DNA from 4 places in the Mesorhizobium sp. M0217 genome. Region 2 is predicted to be linked to each of the others. Evidence: riboswitches for the same ligand, from Rfam matches in the RefSeq annotation. Region 2 holds a riboswitch; each other region holds the start of a gene.
What was found. Region 2 has a riboswitch for cobalamin ahead of metE (5-methyltetrahydropteroyltriglutamate--homocysteine S-methyltransferase). Riboswitches for the same ligand answer to the same signal wherever they lie in the genome.

Region 1 (4,205 bases), on a different contig from region 2:
TGGTGCTGGCGTTTTTCGGCCTCGGCTCGGTGTTCGTGACGCTGGGCATTCTGGCCGCGGTTTGCGGCTTTATCTCCTGGCGCTATCTGCCGAAGTCGCTTTAGTCGCCGATCAGGCGGTTGCCTCAAGCGCTGCATGCCGCTCGCGCACCCAGTTGTGGAAGCGGTGCAGATCGTACTCCTCCGGCATTAGCACGCCGGCCTGGTGGCGCATCGAGCGCAGGCCTTTCTGATTGATCTCGCAGATCGCGGCATCCTCCTCCAGCACCTGGGTGCCGAAGGCGACGACATTGTCGATGTCCGTCTCAGCCAGCGCCTCGGGCGCGAACAGCCACTCGGCGGTGAGTTCGGTCTGTTCGGGACCGAGCGGCATCAGTCGCACCGTCCTGACATAATCGACATGGCCAACGATGAACATCGAGGGCAGGCTGGTGGCATAGGTCTGTCCGGCCGCACGCTCGGCCGGCGTCAGGCCCGGGAAGACCGGGCCATGGGCATGTCCGTCGCGCGACCAGGTCTCGGCGCCGGCGCGCAGGCCACCCGAAAACTCCGGTGCGTCATTGTCGGCATGGCGGACCCAGTCGGGGTCGTCGTGCCGGCTCATCAGGCCGCGGCCGTATATCGGCACCAGCCGAGACAGGTCCTTGTGGACGCCTGGGCAATGCAGGCACTCGTTGAAGTTCTCCCAGAAGATCTTCCAGTTGCAGTTCATCACCTTGCGCAGGACATGGCCTGATACCAGAGTTTCCAGCGGCCAGTTGGCGAGGTCGCCGGATGCGGGATCGAAGGAGGTCCCGGCGGAGCCGGCCGCAGCCTGCTGAAGGTTCACAAAGACAAAGCCGCGCCATACCGACAGCGCCACCCGGTAGAGCGGATGATCTGCCTTGTCGAAACCATCTGGCAGCGATTTCGAGGGAACGCGCACGAGATCGCCGCGCAGCGAGTAGGACCAGGCATGGTAGGGGCAAGTGATGAGCCGCGCTTTCAGCCGGCCCTCGCTTTCCTGGCAAAGCTGCGAGCCGCGATGCCGGCAGGTGTTGTGGAAGGCGCGCAACTCGCCGGTGTCGTCGCGGAGCACGACGATTTCCTGTGTGCCAACGCGGAATGTCCTGAATGCCAAAGGCTGGGCAAGATCGGCCTCGCGGCAGACGAGCAGCCAGCTTTTGTACCAGATGGCGTCGAGATCGCGCTGGTAAGCCTCGCTATCCCAATAGGCCGATGACGGTAGCGTCGGTTCGGCCCGGCTCAGGCCGTTATAGGGGTCGCGCTCGCTCGGGTTGGGATGCATGGCTGGCTTCCTATGAAGCGTCAGCCGACACCCCGGCAGATAGTTTGTCAATCAGAGTGCCGCATTGCCGGTTGCAGGCGCGGCGCATAATCATGTCGTGGACATGGGACATTCGGAAATTGGGGGGATTCGGAAATTGGCCGCACGACAGATGTCGCTTACGCCGGAGCTGGTCGCGCGCTGCTGGCGCGAGATCAGGGACCCCGGGCCGGATCCGGACGCGATGCATCTCGATGACGCCGACTATGACGCGCTGCTGGATGAATTGCAGGTCGAACTCCCGGATAGCGAACCGCTATGGCTGTTCGGCTATGGATCGCTGATCTGGAAACCGGAAATAGATTATGTCGAGGACCGCGTTGCGCTGGCGCGCGGCTGGCATCGGTCCTTTTGCATGAACATGACGCGCTGGCGCGGCACCAAGGACAGCCCCGGCCTGATGATGGCGCTGGACCGTGGCGGACAATGCAAGGGCGTCGCCTTCCGGCTGACCGAAAGTAACCGGCGCGGGCAGTTGGGCCGGCTTTTCCGGCGCGAAGTCACGCTGAAGCCGACAAGCTACCGGCCGCGCATGCTGAAGCTTGCAAGCGAGGCCGGACCGCTCAGGGCATTGGCCTTCGTCATCAACCGCAACGGCCTGACCTATTCAGGGCCGCTCGACGAGGGCAAGGTCGTCGAAAGGCTGGCAACGTCCTGCGGGCACTGGGGGTCGGGCGCCGACTATCTCTACAACACGGTGAAAAACCTTGAAGAGCGCGGCATTCACGATCGCCATCTGTGGCGGCTGCAGCGGCTGGTTGCCGAGCGGATCACCGCGTTGAACCCGTAACGCCGCATGGCGCATTCGCGCTGTTGGCCGGCGGAATTTGGTTTGCCGGATGCGGCCGTTTCAGCCTATAGTCATGCATGTCGTCGGTTCCGTTAGGGACCAAGAGGGAATGCGGTGAGGGCTGACTTGTTGCCCAATGCCGTGGCTGCCCCCGCAACTGTGTGCGGTAGTCCTCTCCAAGCCACTGAGGATTTTTTCCTCGGGAAGGTGGGGAAGGGCGCTGATCCGCGAGCCAGGAGACCTGCCGGCGACAGGGAACTGACTTCGATGCCCTCGGGTGGAGGGCGAAAGGACAAGATATGAATACCGCTTCCGTCTCCCTCGGCGCTTCCGTCTCCTCGCAGTCGCGCTTCATGCAGCTCGTGCTTAGCGCGTTTCTGGGCATTTTCGTCGTCGGCGTTGTCGGTTTCTCGCATATCGATGCGGTCCACAATGCGGCGCACGACTATCGCCATTCGATGGCGTTTCCCTGCCACTGACGAGGATCTGACATCATGAACCTGTTTCGCAACGTCGTGTTCATCGCGGCGATCGCAGGGCTCGTGGCGGGTGTCGCTCTCGCCTGCATGCAGGCCTACGCCACCGTGCCGCTGATCCTCAAGGCCGAGGTCTACGAAAAGGCTGGTGGCGGCCATGAGCATGAGCATGCCGCGGCGCCCGCCGCCAACGCTGCGGACACCAATGCCATGAGCACCGCCGCGCCGGCGGAAAATGCCGTGAGCAGCGCAGCACCCGCACCGGCTGAAGCTGCCGCGCCAGCGGAGGACGAAGGCTGGGCGCCGGCCGACGGCTTCGAGCGATTCGCCTTCAGCGTGCTGGCCAATATCGTCACCGGTATCGGTTTCGCGCTGGTCCTGGTGGCGGTTTCCGAATTCGCCGGCGGCATCGGCAACTGGCGCCAGGGGGTGTTCTGGGGTCTGGCCGGCTTTGCCGTATTCACGCTGGCTCCGGGCCTCGGCCTGCCGCCGGAACTGCCGGCAATGCCGGCGGCCGATCTCATGCAGCGCCAGATCTGGTGGGTGGCGACGGTTGTGGCGACTGCCATTGGCCTTGCCTTGATCGCCTTCCGCACCTCGGCGCCGCTGACCGTCCTTGCCGTCGTTCTGATCGTCGCCCCGCATATTGTCGGCGCGCCGCAGCCCGACAGTTTCGAGACGCCGATCCCCGAAGGCCTGCATCACCAGTTCGTGGTGGCGGTGACGGTGACCAATCTGGTGTTCTGGTTGGTGCTCGGCGCCGTCATTGGCGTGGTGCGCGAACGCTTCACCGGCTCGGCGACCAGCCTGCGCGACAGCTTTGCCTGATCGCAGTTTGACCTTTATCATCGGCGGTGGGCGCGCCGGCAGGCGCGCGCATGCCGAAACCCTGGCGACGGCGTTGCCGCCGCCATGGGCCTATATCGCCACCGCCGAAGCCTATGACGATGAGATGCGCGAGCGCATCGCGCTGCATCGCTCGCGGCGCGGCGAAGGCTGGGCGACCATCGACGCGCCGCTCGATCTTGTCGGAGCGCTCGAAGCCTTGCCCGACAACCAGCCGGTGCTCGTCGATTGCCTGACGCTGTGGCTGACCAATCATATGCTGGCCGATCATGATCTAGAGGGGGAGTGCCGGCGGCTGGCCGATGTGCTTTCGCGGCCGCGCGGGCCGTGGTTCGTGGTCTCCAACGAAGTCGGACAAGGCATTGTGCCCGACAATGCGCTGGCACGCCGGTTCCGCGATGCCGCCGGCAGGCTCAACCAGCAGATCGCGGTGGTAGCTGATATGGTGCTTCTGATGGTGGCGGGGCTGCCGCTCAAGGTGAAATGAGATGACCGTTATCGACGCAAAAGATGAAGAGCGCCATCGCGCCAAGATGGCCAAGCGCAAGGCGGTGCAGGACGCCGAGGTCGCGGAAAAGACGGTCGAGAAGGGGCTGCTGATCGTCAACACCGGACCCGGCAAGGGCAAGACCACGGCTGCCTTCGGGCTGGCGCTACGCATGCTCGGCTATGGCAAGCGCGTCGGAATCGTCCAGTTCATCAAGGGCAAATGGCACACCGGCGAGAAGGATGCCTTCGCGGCGTTTGGCGACCGCGTCGTCTGGCAC
Region 2 (4,205 bases):
ATGGCGAGCGTTCGATGAACACCTATCTCGGCGCCTGCGTCGAACTCGGCCCGGAAGACGTCGAGGCCGACAAGGCATCCGGCGCCAAGGTTACCTATTTCGAGGGCTATCTGTGGGATCCGCCGCGCGCCAAGGAGGCGATCCGGCAGACGGCGAAGCTCGCACACGAGGCCGGGCGCGAAGTGTCGATGACTTTGTCGGATTCGTTCTGCGTCGACCGCTACCGGGACGAGTTCCTCGAGCTGATGCGCTCGGGCACTGTCGACATCGTCTTTGCTAACAGCCACGAGATCAAGTCGCTCTACCAGACCTCGTCCTTCGACGAAGCGGTGGCGCAGATCCGCAAGGACTGCAAGATCGCCGCCGTCACACGCTCGGAAAAAGGCTCGGTTATCCTGCGCGGCGACGAGACCGTCACCATCCAGGCGACGACGATCCGCGAGTTGGTCGACACCACCGGCGCCGGCGATCTCTACGCCGCCGCTTTCCTGCATGGCTACACGCAGGGCCGCGACCTCAAGACCTGCGGCGATCTTGGCTCGCTGGCGGCCGGCCTGGTGATCCAGCAGATCGGCCCAAGGCCAAGGCAGAATTTGCGCCGCGAGGCGGAACGGGCTGGGTTGCTGTAGGTGGGCGAGCAACTAACCAGCTGCCCTGCTGAGACGATCAGCGCAGTGGCCGAACTGTGTCAAACCTCGCTCATATCGACAGCCATTCGCTCCGGAGAACTGACCGATGCTGATGCCGTAAAGCTCGCTGGAGAGGTGCAAGGCGGGCTTGCCTTGACGGCGTTCACCGATATCCAGATCGCCGCCGGCATTTTCCAGAAGCTCAGCTTGTGGAAGGCCAATAAGGTTCCTGAGGTAACGGAGAACTCGCGGCGACCGTCGGAGCACTTGAACTTGCGATCACGTCCCGCGTAGCAGCGAAGGATGCCGAATGCGGGCAGACTGGTTCCCATTGGTCTGCGACCAGCGGAACTGGCAGCTGGGCTTCATCCTCGTCAATCTCATTACAGGACGGGACGGGCCCACTTCGGCTTGTTGTTCTGCCAGCATGGCACGGACGAGTGGATGCCAATAATCTATGAGAACAGGTCGTTCACCCAAGCTGCGTCGCAGCCCGACAGGAATCCGCTAGTTGGACAACGGTGGCAGGGGTGCAGCTCCGGCAATGGGCGGACTGAATATTTCACAATGCAGACAAAGACGTAAAGGACGTACCACATAACGACATAAACATTTCGTTATGCGGTATTGACGAGGTGCGGGCTGCTGTGATTGTCTGCGCGTCGTGGTTCTCCGCACGGCGCTGCCGCAGCGGAGCTAAGAGGGAAGCCGGTGCGATGCCGGCGCTGCCCCCGCAACTGTTAGCGGCGAGCCAAACCCACTCATGTCACTGAGGCGAATAGCCTTGGGAAGAGGGGTAGAGGCTATGACCCCGCGAGCCAGGAGACCTGCCACGACGAATTACGTCCACGGGCGGGGTGTCTCGGTGGCCGCTGCAACCCGGCGTTCGTGCCGGCCTGCTAGCGCCTTCCTTGTCATCGACGCCCCAACCATCGGGGTATGACATGACTGACTCTCAGCAAATTCCTGTAGCAACGCTCGGCGTGCCGCGCTTCGGTCGTCGGCGAGAATTGAAATTCGCGCTTGAAAGCTACTGGTCCGGAAAATCGTCCGCTGGCGACCTTCTCACGACGTCGAAGGCGCTCCGTGCCGCTAGCTGGGAAGAGCAGCGCGATCGCGGCGTGTCGAAAATACCGTCAAACGACTTCTCGCTTTACGACCATGTGCTCGACACCGCAGCCATGGTCGGCGCCATTCCCTCCCGTTACGGCTGGAATAGCGGCGAGGTCCCACTTGACATCTACTTCGCAATGGCGCGCGGCAACCAGGGTCAGACGGAGGATTGTGCATACGCTGGTCACCAGGAGGCGGCTCATGGGCCCGGTGTAACCGCGATGGAAATGACCAAGTGGTTTGACACAAACTACCACTACATTGTGCCGGAACTGGATGATGATCAGACGTTCGCCCTCTCGTCGACGAGACCCGTCGATTACTTCCTCGAGGCCAAAGCTCTCGGCATTCACACACGCCCAGTCATCCTTGGCCCCATCACCTTCCTCAAGCTGGCGAAATCACCTGCCGAAGGGTTCGATCCTATCGCGCTCCTACCGCGGCTGCTGCCCGTTTACGAGCAACTCCTGCAGAGGCTGAAGCTGTCGGGAGCCGACTGGGTGCAGATCGATGAGCCGGCGCTTGTCCTCGATCTGAACTCCAACGAACGAGCTGCGTTCGAGTTCGCCTATGGCCAGCTGTCGAAAGCCGCGCCCGAGCTGAAGATCATGCTGGCTACGTATTTCGGGCATCTGGGAGACAATCTCGAAACCACGGTTTCTCTGCCCCTGGCCGGGCTGCATATTGATCTCGTGCGCGCTCCCGAGCAGCTGGAAACGGTGGGTCGGCTCGCTCCGAAGGATCTGGTGCTCTCGCTTGGCTTGATCGACGGCCGCAACGTCTGGCGTGCGAACCTGCCCGCCATTCTCGACCGCATCAAACCGATCGTCGCCGGCTGGCCCTTGGACCGCGTCGAGATCGCGCCTTCTTGCTCGATGCTGCATGTGCCGATCGACCTGCGCATGGAGACGGAACTCGACGCCGACATCAGCTCGTGGCTCGCCTTCGCGGCCCAGAAGACCGACGAATTGGTGTTGCTGGCCCGGGCCTTGTCCCAAGGCAGAGATGCGGTGGCTGGCGCTTTGAAAGCGTCTGCCGAGGCTGCCGCCACGCGCGTGACATCCACGAGGATCCATGACCCGCTTGTTCAGGGGCGGATCGCTAGCATTGACGACAGCGCGAAGCGACGAGAGAGCGCTTTTGCCGAGCGCTCCAGAGTCCAAGCCGGCTCACTCGGGCTGCCGCCGTTCCCGACGACGACCATCGGGTCCTTCCCGCAGACGCCGCAGGTACGCAAGGCGCGGGCCGCTCATGCGAAGGGCCAGCTGAGCTATGTCGACTACGAGATGTTCCTGAGGAAGGAGATCGAGGCTGCAATTCGCTGGCAGGAAGAGATCGGGCTGGACGTGCTGGTGCACGGTGAGTTCGAGCGAAACGACATGGTACAGCATTTCGGCGAGCAGCTGTCTGGCTTCGCCTTCACCCAGCATGCCTGGGTACAAAGCTATGGGTCGCGGTACGTGCGTCCCCCCATCATTTTCGGCGACGTATCGAGGCGCAATCCGATGACAGTGCGCTGGTGGCAATTCGCCCAGTCGCTTACGGAAAAGCCCGTGAAGGGAATGCTGACAGGCCCAGTCACCATTCTCAACTGGTCTTTTGTTCGCGACGACGTACCCCGCTCCGAAGCCTGCCGCCAGATCGCGCTCGCCATCCGCGACGAAGTGACGGATCTCGAAAGGTCCGGCGCAAGGATGGTCCAGATCGATGAGGCCGCGTTTCGCGAAGGATTGCCACTGCGCCAATCTGACTGGAAAGTCTATCTCGACTGGGCTGTCGAATGCTTCCGGATCGCTTCAACGGGTGTAAAGGACGCGACTCAAATTCATACCCACATGTGCTATTCGGAGTTCAACGAGATCATTCACGCGATCGCTGGAATGGATGCGGATGTCATTTCGATTGAGACGTCGCGCTCGAAGATGGAACTGTTGGAGGCCTTCACGAACTCCAAGTATCCGAACGAAATCGGTCCCGGCGTCTATGATATTCACTCACCACGCGTCCCGAAAGTCGGCGAGATTTCGGACTTAGTCATGCTTGCCCGCGAGCGACTGTCCGACGGCCAACTGTGGATAAACCCGGACTGTGGCCTCAAAACACGCAAATGGGAGGAGGTCCGCCCTGCCCTCATTAACATGGTCGCGGCAGCACGCGCGCTCCGGCAGAAAGTGCAGGCGTGAGGCTTCTCTTCCTCACCGTGTGGGGAGTTGCCGGCTGGCGGATGTCGGCCGGGAATATGCCAAACCGATCACACTCTTGGAAATAAGCCACACGGCGAAAATGTGCAATTTTCCTTCGGCACGTGTCCTCATCCCGCAGAAATATAAATGTGACACTACGCTATAGTATTGGTCCTTGGGAACATACAGGCCCCGCGCCTCGAACAAATCGTACACACGTCGTTTCTCAAAGTAGACTGCTTGGCATGTTCGCTCAGGCGGCGACAATATATGGTGCAGC
Region 3 (4,205 bases), on a different contig from region 2:
TGGAGCAGCTCGGCGAGGTGCAGCTGGTCTATATCGATATCGGCCGCGCCGACCTGCCATTGGTGACCAAGCTGCCCGGCAATGTCGAGGTCAAGCGCGGGGCAAAGCTGCGGCTGACCGCGGATGCCGGGGACCTGCACATCTTCGACGCCGATGGGCACTCCTTCTCGCTCAAGCCGGTGGAAGTGAAGGCGGCTTGAGATAGCTGCGTCGTACAGGCATGAAAAAAGAGCGGCGGGCTAGGCCCGCCGCTCTTTTTTAAGCTTCGGCTGTTAGTTGTTGCCGAACCGATCCCTGTCGCTGCTCTGAGGAACGAACTTCTGTTGGTCGTCCGACGAGTTCAGCAGCTTGTAGACCGCCGAGTTGGTGCCGGTCGACGAAGTGCGGGTGGTGTCGACGGCAGCGGCCGGCTGGTTGGCGCCATTGGAGCCATAATTGTCGCTGCCGGCAAAGGCAGCGCTCGAAACAGCCAGAACGGCTGCGGCGGCGAGAACGATCTTCTTCATTTTAGTCTCCTGAATTTTTCTGATGCCGCCAGCTGCAGCGGATAAGCCCGCCACGTGCTGGAAACCGGCTTTAGCGGCCGAAAAGGTTACGGTCGGCACCGTGGGCAGGCGCCTGCTCGGCTGGAGCCGACTTCTCAACCGAAGCCGTATGGCCACTATCGGTCGACGTAATCGCAGGCTGGTTGGCGCCGTTCGAACCGTAGTTGTCGCTGCCGGCGAAAGCGCTGCCGGAGATGGCCAAAACGGCGGCGGCAGCAAGGATGATCTTTTTCATTTCAAATACTCCTGAATTTTTTGGGATCCCGAGAGCGACGGGTTAGCCGCCCTTCTTTGGTCGGGATCAGCGATTGCCGTAGAGGTCGCGGTCGGCGCCCTGAACGACAGGCTGCTTGTCAGCGTGCGCCGGCTTCTGAATGGAAGCCGTATACGAGCTGTCGACCGAGACGGCTGGCTGGTTCGCACCATTGGAACCGTAATTGTCGCTACCGGCGAAGGCGCTGCCGGTGATCGCCAAAACGGCTGCGGCAGTGAGGATGATCTTTTTCATTTTTAGTACTCCAGTTTGTCTGTCCGTCTAGCGGCGTGTCTTGGGAGGAATTCGCGTCGTTCGGACAGCCCCGATGTGGGAAAGCCATAGGCTGGTTTCCAATCACGAAGTTGTTCCGTGTGGACCACGGTCCTGCACCTTGAAATTGTGCCAGGAAGTTCCTCTATGGTAATTTATCGCATTGTTTTCAGTCGCTTATGCCGAACCGAGTGGTTCGCTCCGATGTCGGTTTCCGGGCCGTCGTTCACACCGTCCTGCACGCATTGTCAACAGAAACGAACCGTTCGGTTCGATTAGAGATTGCTAATAGTAACTTTTCGATACCGTTGAGCCCTTTTTGCCCCCGATCGAACTGGATCCGCAGCGATTCGAAACGGCGATGATGGCGTCGCAAGAAACGTCTCAGCTCTTTGACCGGCGGCGGGGGGCGTATGCCGCGCGTGTCGCGCCGCATGGATATGATGTCGCTTTCATGCCGACGTCGCGATCGCTGCCGTGATTAGATGATCGCATCTCAGGTGCCGCTTCGTGACGACGCAGCGGAGAATTGGGAAGCCGGTCAGAATCCGGCGCTGCCCCCGCAACGGTGGTGGAGTTGAAGTCGCAACGGGAGACCACTGGGCAAGAGCCTGGGAAGGTGTCGCGATGGTCCGCAAGGACAACTCCAGAGCCCGGAAACCAGCCCGAGATGCATAGACTCGACTGATCGCGGTGGGCGGTCAAGAGGTGGATAGTGCATGTCCGGCGCCGCGCCGGCCTGCGTCCGATCCTTCCTCCATCACCACCAAGTTCAGTCCTTAAACCACGAGGACAGAACTATGGATACGCGCAACGACATGCTGAGGCTCCTGAACGGCCGCAAGCAAGGCTTTTCGCTGGAACAGCCCTTCTACACCGACCCGGACTATTTCAAGCTCGACATGGAGCTTATCTGGTATCGCGACTGGCTGTTCATCGGCCATGATTGCGAACTGCCGAAGCCCGGCAGCTATATCACCGTGCAGATCGGCGATTATCCGGTGGTGCTGGTCCGCGACCAGAAGGGCAACATCAACGCCTTTCACAATTCCTGCCGCCATCGCGGCAGCCGTGTCTGCAACACTGAGAAGGGCATGGCGGCAAAGCTTGTCTGCCCCTATCACCAGTGGACCTACGAGCTTGACGGCCGGCTGCTGTTTGCCCGCCAGATGGCCGACGGTTTCGACAAGAGCCAGTTCGGCCTGAAGCCCGTCGCCTGCGAGAGCGTCGGCGGCTACATCTTCATCTGCCTGGCGAAAGAACCTGCCGACTTTGCGCCGATGCGCGCCATGATAGAGCCCTACCTCAAGCCGCACCGGCTGAATGAAGCCAAGGTCGCCTTCGAGAGCACCATCATCGAGAAGGGCAACTGGAAGCTGGTCTGGGAAAACAACCGCGAATGCTATCACTGCGCCGGCAATCATCCAGAGCTGTGCAAGACATTCCCCGAAGCGCCGACGGTGACCGGCGTGCAGGGCGCCGACAGCGATCCGGAGATGCTGGCGCACTGGGCGAAATGCGAGGCGGCGGGCCTGCCGAGCAAGTTCCGCATCGATCCGGCCGGGCAATACCGCGCCACCCGCGCGCCGCTGCTGCGCGATGCCGTCAGCTACACGATGTCCGGAAAGCGCGCGGTGACGAAGAACCTGTCCGACACTGTTGCCGCCGACCGCATCGGCACCTTGATGCACTACCACTATCCGACGACCTGGAACCACATACTGATCGACCATGCGGTCACCTTCCGGGTGCTGCCGATCAGCGCCACCGAAACCGCGGTGACGACCAAGTGGCTGGTGCACAAGGATGCGGTCGAGGGGGTCGACTACAACCTTGAGGAGCTCACCCATGTCTGGACCGAGACCAACGACCAGGACCGCCGCATCGTCGAGGAAAACGCCTTTGGCATCCTGTCTCCGGCCTATGAGCCCGGCCCCTATTCGGAGCTGCACGAGGGCGGCGTGATCCAGTTCGTCGAATGGTACGCGGCCTTCATCGGCCCGCGCCTTGCCGAAGGCGGCCGGCCGGCGCTACGCAGCGTCGCGTGAGCTGGAGCAGGCGAAGAGGGACCAGAGGATGAATGCGATGACGGATCTTGGGCTCTATCGCCATCTTGACCAGATGGCGCCGTGGAACGATAGGCTGCAGGTGCTGGAAGTGATCGGCGTCAGCGACGAGGCGCCCGACGTCAAGACCTTCACCTTCCGCTCCGACAACCAGACCTGGTTCCGCTACAAGCCGGGCCAGTTCCTGACGCTGGAACTGCCGACACCGGACGGGCCGCTGATGCGCACCTACACGCTGTCGTCGTCGCCATCGCGGCCGTTTTCGATCGCGGTGACGGTCAAGGCGCAGGCCGGCAGCATCGGCACGCGCTGGATGTTCGACCATCTGGTGCCCGGTTCGCATGTCAAGGCCTACGGACCGGCCGGCGACTTCTCGTTGCACAGCCACCCGGCGGCCAAATACCTGTTCATTTCCGCCGGCTCCGGCGTGACGCCGATGATGTCGATGCTGCGCTGGCTGAACGACTGCGCGCCATGGACCGATGTCGGTTTCGTCAACTGCGCGCGGCGTGCCGAAGAGATCATCTTCCGCAAGGAACTCGAACTGCTCGGCGGCCATATGCCCGGCCTGTCGCTCGGCTTCATGATCGAGGAACGTTCCAGCCGCGAAGGCTGGTACGGCCATATGGGGCGCATCGATGCGATCCGGCTGCCCTTGCTGGCTCCGGATTTCCGCGAGCGCGAAATCTTCTGCTGCGGCCCCGATCCGTTCATGCGCGCCGTGCGCGGCATGCTGGATGCCGCCGGCTTCGACATGACGAAATACCATCAGGAGAGCTTTGCCGCGCCTGTGATGGAGGAAATTCCGGCGCCGTTTGCCTCCCCGGTCGAGGACGGCATCGCTGCACCTGTCGAAGCCGTGACGCCGATCCGCTTCTCGCTTTCGGAGGTCGATGCCGGCTGCGTCGCCGGCCAGACCGTGCTGCAGACCGCGCGCAGCTCGGGCGTGCGGATTCCCGCCGCCTGCGAGTTCGGCCTGTGCGGCACCTGCAAGGTGAAGAAGGTCTCCGGCGAAGTCGAGATGAGCCACAATGGCGGCATCCTCGACCACGAGATCGATGACGGTTT
Region 4 (4,205 bases), on a different contig from region 2:
GAGGCAAGACACTTTGACGAAGGACAAAATCTCACTCCCCGCGGCCAGGCGCATCGCGCTCGCCGCGCAAGGATTTCTCGATCCCCGCCCGGTCGGCACGCCCGATCGCCGCCACCTCGCCCGCGTGCTGTCGCGCACCGGCTTGCTGCAGATCGATTCCGTCAGCGCGGTGGTGCGCGCCCACTATATGCCGCTCTATTCGCGGCTTGGCCCCTACCCGCTGGCTTTGCTCGACAATGCGGCCATCACCCGCAAACGCACGGTGTTCGAATACTGGGCGCATGAGGCCTCGTTCCTGCCGGTCGAGACCTACCCGCTGATGCGCTGGCGCATGCAGCGGGCCGAGCAAGGCGACGAAATGTATCTCGGCCTCGCCAAATGGGGCCGCGAGCACGCCGCCTATATCGAAGAGATCTACCGCGCGGTCGCCGAGCGCGGCCCGATTGCCGCTTCGGCACTGGAAGGCCAGAAAGGTTCGGGCGGCTGGTGGGGCTGGAGCCACGCCAAGCACGCCTTCGAATGGCTCTTCTGGGCCGGACGCATCACCACGGCGCACCGCCGTGGCTTCGAACGCTTCTATGACCTGCCCGAGCGCGTGCTGCCGCAGGCGATCCTCGATCTGCCGGTGCCGACCGCCGAGGACGCGCACCGCGAATTGCTGCGCATTTCTGCCCGCGCCCACGGCATCGCGACGTCGGGTGACCTGCGCGATTATTTCCGCTTGTCGCCGGCCGACATGAAGGGCCGGTTGGAGGAACTGGTCGAGATGGGCGAGTTGCTGCCGGTAAACGTCGAAGGTTGGGACAAGCCGGCTTACCTCTATAGGGACGCCCGCCTGCCGCGAAAGATCGAGGCCCGCGCCTTGCTGGCCCCCTTCGATCCGGTGGTCTTCGAGCGCGCGCGCACCGAGCGTCTCTTCGATTTCCGCTACCGCATCGAGATCTACACCCCGGCCGACAAGCGGCAATATGGCTATTACGTGCTGCCTTTCTTGCTCGGCGACAAGATCGTCGCCCGCGTCGACCTCAAGGCCGACCGGCCTGCGAGTGTCTTACGCGTCCACGCCGCCTATGCCGAAGCAGGCGCACCGCCTGAGACCACCGCACAGCTTTTCGAGGAACTAAAGGAGATGCAGGGCTGGCTTGGCCTTGAGCGCATCGAAGTGACGCCGGCCGGCAATCTGGGGAAACCCCTGGCCGACATCGCCATGTCGTAGCCGTGCGTTGACACCGCCGCCCGCAAAAGCCTAAATCCGCTGCAGACGGTCCCCTGCCCGCAACGGCAAGGGCCAAGAGGGAATGCGGTGCGGGATTTCGGTCCCAAATCCGCGGCTGTCCCCGCAACTGTAAGCGACGAGCCAAGGCCGAAAGCCACTGGGTAACACCGGGAAGGCGGCTAACCAAGGCGACGACCCGCGAGCCAGGAGACCTGCCGTCTGAGACAAAGTATCCGATCGCCTGGCGGGTTTCCGGGCAAGGAGCACGGTTTTTGGACCAGAACAGCAGTTTTTCGGCTGGCACAGCGGACATTGCGTCCGGCGACAACGACGCCCTGACCGGCGTGACCGTCATCGTCTGCGCCTCCTGCCGCGATGAGACCGGTTCCGACGCCCATCCGCGCGCCGGCGAATTGCTGGCTGAGGACACACGCCGCGCCGCTGCCGGCGATATCCGGGTCCGCACCGCCGAATGTCTCGGCAATTGCAAGCGCCGCCTCAGCGCCGCGATCCTGCGCGATGGCTGCTGGAGCTATGTCTTCGGCGATCTGACCGCAACCAGCGGCGCCGACCTCGTTACCGGCGCAAAGCTCTTCGCGACTTCGGCCGACGGCCTCATCCCGTGGCGCGGCCGGCCCGATAGCCTCAAGCGCGGCCTCGTTGCCCGCATCCCACCCCTCGACATGCTGAAGGACTGACGATGAACGCTTCAAACCCGGCCGCCAACCTCTCCCGTGTTCCCTGCACTGTCGTTACAGGCTTCCTCGGCGCCGGCAAGACGACGCTGGTCCGCCATCTCCTGGAAAATGCCGGCGGCAAGCGCATCGCCATCATCGTCAACGAGTTCGGCGACATCGGCATCGACGGGGAAATCCTGAAAGGCTGCGGCATCGACACCTGCCCCGAGGAAAACATCGTCGAACTGGCCAATGGCTGCATCTGCTGTACAGTCGCCGACGATTTCGTGCCCGCCCTCGACAAGATCCTCGCGCTGACACCGAAGGTTGACCACATCCTGATCGAGACCTCGGGCCTGGCTCTGCCCAAGCCGCTGGTCCAGGCGTTCCAGTGGCCGAGCGTGAAGAGCCGGGTAACCGTCGACGGTGTCATCGCCGTGGTAGACGGCCCGGCGCTGGCCGAAGGCCGCGTCGCCAACGACATGGACGCTTTGCAGGCACAGCGCGCTCAGGACGAGACGCTCGACCATGACGATCCTGTCGAAGAAGTGTTCGAGGACCAGATCGCCTGCGCCGATTTGATCATCCTGTCGAAGAGCGATCTGATGGACGCCCCCGGTTCGGCCCGCGCCAACGCCATCATCAATGAACATTCCGCCCGCGCGGTAAAAATCGTGCCGACTGCGCATGGCAAGGTCGACCCGTCGGTGCTGCTTGGCCTCGGTCTCGCCGTCGAAGACGACATCGAGAACCGCAAGTCGCATCACGACGGCGCTTTCGATCATGAGCATGACGATTTCGACACCTTCATCGTCGACATCCCCTCGATCGCCAATCCCGACGACCTGGCCAAGCGCGTCGCCACCGCCGCCGAACAGGAAAACGTGTTGCGTGTAAAAGGCTTCGTCGATGTCGGCGGCAAGCCGATGCGGCTTTTGCTGCAGGCCGTCGGCCCACGCGTCAACCATTACTATGACCGCGCCTGGACGGCCGAGGACGATCGCCGCTCGCGTCTCGTCGTCATTGGCCTGAAGGGGCTGAACCGTCCGGCGATCGAGCGTATACTCGCCGGTTGATCTCAGGCACGAGCCGCGATGCATATACTCGCCACGACCTCCGCCTCGCTCGACGATCTCGCCGAGCCAGTTGATCTCCGGCAGACGCCGGCGGATATCGTGGCGCTGTCCTTCACCGACAGCGACCTCGCCGGCCTCGCGGCGGCCTGGAAGGCCGATGCCGTCCGCCTGCCGTCGATGCGGCTGGCGGCGCTGCGCGACCTGCGCCATCCCATGTCCGTGGACCTCTGGATCGACAGCGTCGCCCGCCACGCCAAGGTGATTTTGGTGCGCATCCTCGGCGGCTACGACTGGTGGCGCTATGGCTGCGACCAGCTTGCCGCGACTGCCGGTGCGAACGGCATCAAGCTGGCGCTGCTGCCGGGCGAGAGCCACGACGAGGATCTCAGGCTGATCGAAGCCTCGACGCTGCCGCGCGAGGATCTGGACGGCCTGCTTGGTTATTTCCGCGAGGGTGGCCCGGAGAATATGACGGCGCTGGTGCAAAGATTGGCGGGGCTGGCGGGACGGGATGCGGGGGCGGCTGACCCGGTCAGCGTGCCGAAAGCTGGCTACTACGAGCCTGGCCGCGGCGTCGTAGGCAAGTTGAATTTTGCCGATGTCGGCGTTCCTTCACACCCCCCTCTGTCCTGCCGGACATCTCCCCCGCAAGGGGGGAGATCAGCCGTTACCAAAGGCGGCTCCTCTCCTGCTCCTTTGGAGATCTCCGCAAGGTCTGCGATTGGCGAAAACATTTATGAGAGCACAATCTGCCCCCTTGCGGGGGAGATGTCCGGCAGGACAGAGGGGGGTGGGCCGGAACTCGGCGCAGACAACATCAACCTTCCCATCATCCCCATCCTATTCTACCGCTCGATGCTGCTGGCCGCCGATGTCGCGCCAATCGATGCCCTCTTTGATGCACTCCGCCAGCGCGGCATGAGACCGATCCCGATCTTCGTCTCCAGCCTCAAAGACCCGACCTCCCTGGCCTTCGTCGAAACCGCACTGGCCTCGCTCAACCCCGCCGCCATCATCACCGCAACCGCCTTCGCCTCCGGCGCCGAACCCGGCGTCCAAACCCTGTTCGACCGCGCCGGCGTGCCGGTCTTCCAGGTCATCGTCGCCACCACCCGCCGCAACGTCTGGGACAACAACCAGCGCGGCCTGGCGCCCGCCGACCTCGCCATGCATGTCGTGCTGCCCGAACTCGACGGCCGTATCCTTGCCGGCGCAATTTCCTTCAAGGGCGAGAGC

Region 1: linked by a shared signal. The riboswitch ahead of NKJ18_RS06650 (CbtB domain-containing protein) and the one ahead of metE (5-methyltetrahydropteroyltriglutamate--homocysteine S-methyltransferase) in region 2 are both predicted to bind cobalamin.
Region 3: linked by a shared signal. The riboswitch ahead of NKJ18_RS12450 (aromatic ring-hydroxylating oxygenase subunit alpha) and the one ahead of metE (5-methyltetrahydropteroyltriglutamate--homocysteine S-methyltransferase) in region 2 are both predicted to bind cobalamin.
Region 4: linked by a shared signal. The riboswitch ahead of NKJ18_RS06880 (DUF1636 family protein) and the one ahead of metE (5-methyltetrahydropteroyltriglutamate--homocysteine S-methyltransferase) in region 2 are both predicted to bind cobalamin.

What each region holds. Positions count from the first base shown of each region.
Region 1 covers NZ_JAMYSN010000002.1:436,080-440,284, reverse strand. The annotation lists gene NKJ18_RS06665 (MFS transporter) at 1-104, shown strand, start outside; gene NKJ18_RS06660 (aromatic ring-hydroxylating oxygenase subunit alpha) at 112-1,287, opposite strand; gene NKJ18_RS06655 (gamma-glutamylcyclotransferase) at 1,424-2,116, shown strand; cobalamin riboswitch at 2,184-2,379, shown strand; gene NKJ18_RS06650 (CbtB domain-containing protein) at 2,416-2,595, shown strand; gene NKJ18_RS06645 (CbtA family protein) at 2,611-3,420, shown strand; gene cobU (bifunctional adenosylcobinamide kinase/adenosylcobinamide-phosphate guanylyltransferase) at 3,413-3,925, shown strand; gene cobO (cob(I)yrinic acid a,c-diamide adenosyltransferase) at 3,927-4,205, shown strand, end outside.
Region 2 covers NZ_JAMYSN010000025.1:13,699-17,903, reverse strand. The annotation lists gene NKJ18_RS27040 (adenosine kinase) at 1-629, shown strand, start outside; gene NKJ18_RS27035 (hypothetical protein) at 630-923, shown strand; cobalamin riboswitch at 1,278-1,478, shown strand; gene metE (5-methyltetrahydropteroyltriglutamate--homocysteine S-methyltransferase) at 1,574-3,925, shown strand.
Region 3 covers NZ_JAMYSN010000006.1:12,365-16,569, forward strand. The annotation lists gene NKJ18_RS12430 (ABC transporter ATP-binding protein) at 1-200, shown strand, start outside; gene NKJ18_RS12435 (DUF680 domain-containing protein) at 273-506, opposite strand; gene NKJ18_RS12440 (DUF680 domain-containing protein) at 577-780, opposite strand; gene NKJ18_RS12445 (DUF680 domain-containing protein) at 847-1,053, opposite strand; cobalamin riboswitch at 1,553-1,754, shown strand; gene NKJ18_RS12450 (aromatic ring-hydroxylating oxygenase subunit alpha) at 1,872-3,119, shown strand; gene NKJ18_RS12455 (FAD-binding oxidoreductase) at 3,157-4,205, shown strand, end outside.
Region 4 covers NZ_JAMYSN010000002.1:481,875-486,079, forward strand. The annotation lists gene NKJ18_RS06875 (winged helix-turn-helix domain-containing protein) at 14-1,216, shown strand; cobalamin riboswitch at 1,246-1,450, shown strand; gene NKJ18_RS06880 (DUF1636 family protein) at 1,489-1,914, shown strand; gene cobW (cobalamin biosynthesis protein CobW) at 1,917-2,969, shown strand; gene cobN (cobaltochelatase subunit CobN) at 2,988-4,205, shown strand, end outside.